Regions from separate parts of the Parageobacillus galactosidasius genome, predicted to be linked through region 2. Evidence: a T-box and tRNA genes for the amino acid it is inferred to sense, from the RefSeq annotation. Region 2 holds a T-box; the other holds one or more tRNA genes.

Region 1 (3,393 bases), 570 kb from region 2:
TAAGTTAGAAAGGGCGCACGGTGGATGCCTTGGCACTAGGAGCCGATGAAGGACGGGGCAAACGCCGAAACGCTTCGGGGAGCTGTAAGCAAGCGTTGATCCGGAGAACAAGTAGTCAGAGCCCGTTCATGGGTGATGGCGTGCCTTTTGTAGAATGAACCGGCGAGTTACGATGACGTGCGAGGTTAAGTCGAAGAGACGGAGCCGCAGCGAAAGCGAGTCTGAATAGGGCGTTAAGTACGTTCCCAAGGCTAAATACTCCCTAGTGACCGATAGTGAACCAGTACCGTGAGGGAAAGGTGAAAAGCACCCCGGAAGGGGAGTGAAAGAGAACCTGAAACCGTGTGCCTACAAGTAGTCAGAGCCCGTTCATGGGTGATGGCGTGCCTTTTGTAGAATGAACCGGCGAGTTACGATGACGTGCGAGGTTAAGTCGAAGAGACGGAGCCGCAGCGAAAGCGAGTCTGAATAGGGCGTCAAAGCCGCTGGATTTTCGTTTTGGAAAAGGTTCTGGAGCGAAAAGCAATCTCGCTAATATAGTTGCATGCTTGGTTAAACCGTTTCATTGTTTCCAGCAGCGCATGAAACTGTTCAAGAGTTGGCATTAATTTAATCTTGAGAGTGCAGAGCATTCTTGATTCACCTACCTTTCTAAATCCAGTGTACTTATATTGAACGAAAAATTCAATATATACTGAAAATATAAACCCCGCCTTCCTCCCACAGCTAAAGCAGTGGGCTTCCGGCGGATGTTCTCGTGAATGAACAGGAAAACACAAACGAAAAAGCTCGTCCTCATTAACTTAAAATAAATACGAAAAAGGAAAAAAGGGGAATAGTTTCCATACCCGTCAAGTTTAGCGGTATAAAATTTTTAAGACGATACTCGTGTTCATCCCCGCAGTGAGTGATGGGGATCACATCCATTATTGGGCATACCAAATACCCCTCCAGAAGAGGGGTATTTGGTATTTATATCCATATCTAATTCTACCATATCTCTAATTTCGTTAAGATATCTGATGCCGTTTCTTCCCCTTTCCTTCGACCTTTCTTGGCATGTTTTCGTAACTTGGGACCATGGGGTCGCAGGTTCGAATCCTGTCTTCCCGATTTAGAAAATATGGGGCCTTAGCTCAGCTGGGAGAGCGCCTGCTTTGCACGCAGGAGGTCATCGGTTCGATCCCGATAGGCTCCACCAGTAATAATAAAGAATTTGGCGGCGTAGCTCAGCTGGCTAGAGCGTACGGTTCATACCCGTGAGGTCGGGGGTTCGATCCCCTCCGCCGCCATTGAAATGGACCTTTAGCTCAGCTGGTTAGAGCAGACGGCTCATAACCGTCCGGTCGTAGGTTCGAATCCTACAAGGTCCACCATGTTCTTTAATATGATGGAGGAGTACCCAAGTCTGGCTGAAGGGGTCGGTCTTGAAAACCGAGAGGCGCCGCAAGGCGCGCGGGGGTTCGAATCCCTCCTCCTCCGCCATACATCGTTACTCGTTACTATAGTATATCGCCGCGGGGTGGAGCAGTCCGGTAGCTCGTCGGGCTCATAACCCGAAGGTCGCAGGTTCAAATCCTGCCCCCGCAACCAATATTGGTCCCGTAGTGTAGTGGTTAACATGCCTGCCTGTCACGCAGGAGATCGCGGGTTCGAGTCCCGTCGGGACCGCCACAATGAACTAAGTATATGGATCGGTAACGATGAATGATACTTCCATGAATATGCTGCGAGTTGTCCTGACGCATCTAACATTGCTGAATAAGCTAGAAGAGGAAAGGACAAGACAACACAGAATATTAAGATAATAAAATGGCTCGGTAGCTCAGTCGGTAGAGCAAAGGACTGAAAATCCTTGTGTCGGCGGTTCGATTCCGTCCCGAGCCACCACTCACTCTTAAGTTTTTCTGTCTGATGTGCCGGCTTAGCTCAATTGGTAGAGCAACTGACTTGTAATCAGTAGGTTGCGGGTTCAAGTCCTGCAGCCGGCATCAGATTGTGGCGACTATGGCGAAGTGGTTAACGCACCAGATTGTGGCTCTGGCATGCGTGGGTTCGATTCCCACTAGTCGCCCCATGTTATGCGGGTGTAGTTTAGTGGTAAAACCTCAGCCTTCCAAGCTGATGTCGTGGGTTCGATTCCCATCACCCGCTTCTTGGGCCTATAGCTCAGCTGGTTAGAGCGCACGCCTGATAAGCGTGAGGTCGGTGGTTCAAGTCCACTTAGGCCCACCATATTGCATATTATCTGATAGTGAGTTAAACTAATATTAGACTTGCTTTATTCCGCAATAGCTCAGCGACAAGCACTACATCGATGAGTTCACTGCGAGTTGCCTCGATGCATCCATCATCTTTGAGTTTGCTAGCAGAGGAAGAGGCAACGAAAACCAAATGAAAACTAGAAGGTTTGTATCTTTTGTCCCGACGCATCTTGCTTCTGTGAATTAGCTAGAAGAGGAAGGGATAAAGATAATTTCGTATATGATTAATGCCATTCTCTTTATTCCGCAATAGCTCAGCGGTAGAGCAACCGGCTGTTAACCGGTAGGTCGTAGGTTCGAATCCTACTTGCGGAGCCATACGGAGAAGTACCCAAGTGGCTGAAGGGGACGGTTTGCTAAACCGTTAGGTCGCAATTTTGCGGCGCGCGGGTTCAAATCCCGCCTTCTCCGCCATTCAATGTGGCCCGTTGGTCAAGTGGTTAAGACACCGCCCTTTCACGGCGGTAACACGGGTTCGAATCCCGTACGGGTCATAAAAGCACCAGTTACGCTGGTGCTTTTGTTCTTTCCATAAAACGAAATTTGTCGAATTTTTTCGTTTTATAGTTGCAATCTAATACATCCTCTGTTATAATCAATACCGTTAACTTAATGTTGTTCATGATAAATGCGGTTTTGTATTCGGAGAATGTATACGCGGGTGTAGTTTAGTGGTAAAACCTCAGCCACGAGCAATACATCATCGAATTTGCTTCGAGTTGTCCCGACGCATTAAACACCTTGAATCGGCTAGAAGAGGAAGGGACAACGAAAAGAAGAGTTGATTGCGGGTTGCCTCGATGCATCCATCATCTTTGAGTTTGCTAGCAGAGGAAGAGGCATGACAACTGCGCGTTGTATACAGATTTAAAGAATAAAAAATAATATGCGGGTGTAGTTTAGTGGTAAAACCTCAGCCTTCCAAGCTGATGTCGTGGGTTCGATTCCCATCACCCGCTCCATCGCAAATAATGGTTATGGGGACAACGCAGTGTTTCGTTTCTTCAAAGAACGAGGCATTGCGTTTTTTATTTTTTATGTAATTTTTTACACAAGTTGAAAGACAGCATCACCTCCATGAATTTGCAAGAACATCTTTTGCATGGACTGCAACAGTTTTTCACATTGT
Region 2 (3,393 bases):
GATAATCAACAGAAGCAACCCATAAACGCAAAATGTCGGCACCAAGCTGTTCCATCACTTTCGCCGGCACAACGACATTGCCAAGCGATTTGCTCATTTTCCGTCCTTCTCCATCGAGAACAAATCCGTGGCTTAATACAGCTTTATACGGTGCTTTACCGGTAACAGCGACGGCAGTCGAAAGCGAAGAGTTAAACCAGCCGCGATATTGGTCGGAACCTTCTAAATATAAATCTGCCGGGCGTTGTAAATCATCACGTTCTACAAGCACTGCCTGATGGGAAGAACCGGAATCAAACCATACATCCATAATGTCTGTTTCTTTCGTAAAGATACCGTTCGGGCTTGATGGATGAGTAAATCCTTCCGGTAATAAATCTTTCGCCTCACGCTCAAACCAAACGTTCGAACCATATTGACGGAACAAGTTAGATACATGTTCAATCGTTTCGTCCGTAATAATTGGTTCACCGTTTTCCCCGTAAAAGACTGGAATCGGTACCCCCCATGCACGTTGACGAGAAATGCACCAATCGCCGCGGTCGCGAATCATATTATGGATGCGGATTTCGCCCCATTCCGGAATCCATTTTGTTTCTTTAATGGCCTGAAGCAGTTCACCGCGAATTTTATCGATGGATGCAAACCATTGTGTCGTAGCACGGAAAATCGTCGGCTTTTTCGTACGCCAGTCGTGCGGATACGAGTGAGTGATGAAACTGAGTTTTAAAAGCGCCCCGACTTCTTCTAATTTTTGCGTAATCGCTTTGTTTGCTTCATCGTAAAACAGTCCTTCAAAGCCTGGCGCTTCGCTTGTCATATAGCCGCGCTCATCGACTGGACATAGCACATCCAAGCCGTATTTTTGCCCGACAATAAAGTCATCTTCCCCATGTCCAGGCGCGGTATGAACGCATCCTGTTCCGGCGTCTGTCGTAACATGTTCACCGCAAATGACTAAAGAATCGCGGTCATAAAACGGATGTTTTGCCACGACATATTCTAAGTCTTTTCCTTTGATCGTTTTCACAACCGTTACTTCGTCCCAGCCGATTTCTTTCGCAACAGATTCTAATAACGCAGCAGCAACGACATATTTTGCACCGTTTGTTTCCACCACTTGATAATCAAGGTCTGGATGGACGGCAATCGCTAAGTTTGCTGGAATCGTCCAAGGCGTTGTTGTCCAGATAACGATCTTTTCATCCCCGTCAAGCACTCCTTTTCCATCTTTCACTGGGAATGCAACATAAATGGAAGGGGAACGTTTGTCTTTATACTCAATTTCCGCTTCCGCCAACGCCGATTCGCTTGATGGAGACCAATATACCGGCTTTAGGCCTTTATAAATAAGTCCTTTTTTCGCCATCTCGCCAAACACTTTAATTTGTTGTGCTTCATATTCCGGTTTCAACGTAATATATGGATTTTCCCAATCGCCGCGCACGCCAAGACGCTTAAATTGCTCGCGCTGATTATTAATTTGTTCATACGCATATTGTTCACAAAGCTTGCGAAATTCCGCAACGCTCATCGATTTTCGGTCAACTCCCTTTTTCGTGAGCGCTGTTTCAATCGGAAGTCCATGTGTATCCCATCCAGGAACGTATGGCGCGCAATAGCCGCTCATCGATTTATAGCGGACGATAATATCTTTTAAAATTTTATTTAAAGCGTGTCCCATATGAATATCGCCGTTCGCGTACGGCGGCCCGTCATGCAGAACAAACAATGGACGTCCTTTTGTCCGTTCTTGCACTTTTCGATAAATGTCCATTTCTTCCCATTTTTTCTGGATTTCCGGTTCACGCTTCGGCAAGTTTCCGCGCATCGGAAATTCCGTTTGTGGCATTAACAGCGTTTCTTTATAATCCATGTTCATTCCTCCTATCCTTATTATTTCATGTATAAATGAGCGAAATAGATAAGCAGCTGATCAAGTTGGAAAGACAGTAGAAACGTAAAAAACCGCTCTCTCCCAAAAAGGGACGAGAACGGTCTCGCGGTACCACCCTTATTGGCTATGTATGCCATAGCCCACTTTGCATTCGTAACGTGAATGACACGCCACTGCCTACTTTTCCGTTCAGCATGGAACTCCAGGGTGATCTTCACTCTTTCGCTTATGCCAGGCTTCCACCATCCCCAGCTCGCTGAAATAAGCGTTGAAAGAGCTACTGTCCCTTTCATCGTTAACGCCTATGTTCATTTTATTCGATATTATATGCGAAAAAATCAATGGTCGTCAAGATTGGGAGAGTTCTTCCTTCTCCTTTGTTTCTAATTCTGGCACTTCATATTCCATTAAATCATCCCAATCGCGATTATTCAACATTTCTAGCTGTGCTTCAATGAGCATGCGAAAACGCATGCGAAATACTTTCGATTGCCGCTTTAGTTCTTCAATTTCAAGAGAGATTTTCCGCGATTTCGCAAGCGCTTCGCTGATGATGCGCTCCGCATTTTTTTCCGCTTCTTTAATGATTAGTTTCGCTTCTTTCTCCGCGTTTCGCTTTACTTCTTCCGCTGTTTCTTGGGCAACTAAAATCGATTTGTTTAATGTTTCTTCAATATTAGTAAAGTAATTTAGTTTTTCTGTCAATTCCGCTACTTTTTCCTCAAGTTGCTTTTTTTCGCGAATCACCATTTCATAATCTTTAATGACTTGATCAAGAAATTCATTTACTTCATCTTCATCATAGCCGCGAAAACCTCGGCTAAACTCTTTATTATGAATATCTAATGGCGTTAAAGGCACAATGGCCACCTCCGTCTCGAAATTCCTTTTCCTTATCATTCGACATTTTTCTATCAATTCCTGCAACCATTCGATTATTTTTGTATTCCGATTCGAATGCGCCACTTTTCTTTTTTTGTTTTTCCTTCAATGGATATAATTTTACAGCGGCCAAATCCGCGCGCGGAAAGAATGTCTCCTTGTTGGCATTCAAAATGTGCTTGTTCAACGATTTTCCAATTTACTTTTACAAATCCATTTTCAATGAATGACTGAATTTTTTGCCGTGATACATGAAATGCTTGTGATAATATTGCATCCAGCCTTAATGATGAAGCGGTAATGGTCGTATCTTGCCACTTTTCTTCTAACGTGATAATCTCTGTCAATGGCCTTTTTTCTACCGAAACATTTGCTTTTCCGATTGCGTGCAAATGTAGGCGGATATAGTCCGCCACTTCGTTGGCCGCCAAAAATTGAACCCGTTCCTCCTTCATTAAAATATCACCAAATTTTCCGCGCCTCAACCCAAGCGACATGAGCGCCCCTAGCACTTGGCGATGCTCTAGGCTGATAAATTTGCTCGGATAATGGACCTCAAACAAAGCAATTTCATAATCTTCATCCGTGGGCTGAAAATATGGCGGGAACAATAG

Evidence for each region. The T-box of region 2 lies ahead of ileS (isoleucine--tRNA ligase). A T-box ahead of a tRNA ligase gene usually reads a tRNA of that ligase, here a tRNA-Ile.
Region 1: it has a tRNA-Ile gene. The T-box ahead of ileS (isoleucine--tRNA ligase) is inferred to sense a tRNA for this amino acid. The anticodon was not compared.

What each region holds. Positions count from the first base shown of each region.
Region 1 covers NZ_NDYL01000001.1:552,223-555,615, forward strand. Annotated here, with positions in the region: partial or broken gene B9L23_RS19825 (RNA-guided endonuclease TnpB family protein) at 480-632, opposite strand; tRNA gene B9L23_RS02955 (tRNA-Ala) at 1,126-1,201, shown strand; tRNA gene B9L23_RS02960 (tRNA-Met) at 1,219-1,292, shown strand; tRNA gene B9L23_RS02965 (tRNA-Ile) at 1,300-1,376, shown strand; tRNA gene B9L23_RS02970 (tRNA-Ser) at 1,393-1,485, shown strand; tRNA gene B9L23_RS02975 (tRNA-Met) at 1,517-1,593, shown strand; tRNA gene B9L23_RS02980 (tRNA-Asp) at 1,599-1,674, shown strand; tRNA gene B9L23_RS02985 (tRNA-Phe) at 1,815-1,890, shown strand; tRNA gene B9L23_RS02990 (tRNA-Thr) at 1,919-1,991, shown strand; tRNA gene B9L23_RS02995 (tRNA-His) at 2,002-2,077, shown strand; tRNA gene B9L23_RS03000 (tRNA-Gly) at 2,084-2,154, shown strand; tRNA gene B9L23_RS03005 (tRNA-Ile) at 2,159-2,235, shown strand; tRNA gene B9L23_RS03010 (tRNA-Asn) at 2,508-2,582, shown strand; tRNA gene B9L23_RS03015 (tRNA-Ser) at 2,586-2,678, shown strand; tRNA gene B9L23_RS03020 (tRNA-Glu) at 2,687-2,758, shown strand; tRNA gene B9L23_RS03025 (tRNA-Gly) at 3,153-3,226, shown strand; gene B9L23_RS03030 (B3/B4 domain-containing protein) at 3,312-3,393, opposite strand, start outside.
Region 2 covers NZ_NDYL01000001.1:1,125,499-1,128,891, reverse strand. Annotated here, with positions in the region: gene ileS (isoleucine--tRNA ligase) at 1-1,876, opposite strand, end outside; T-box leader at 1,982-2,199, opposite strand; gene B9L23_RS05990 (DivIVA domain-containing protein) at 2,246-2,758, opposite strand; gene B9L23_RS05985 (YlmH family RNA-binding protein) at 2,833-3,393, opposite strand, start outside.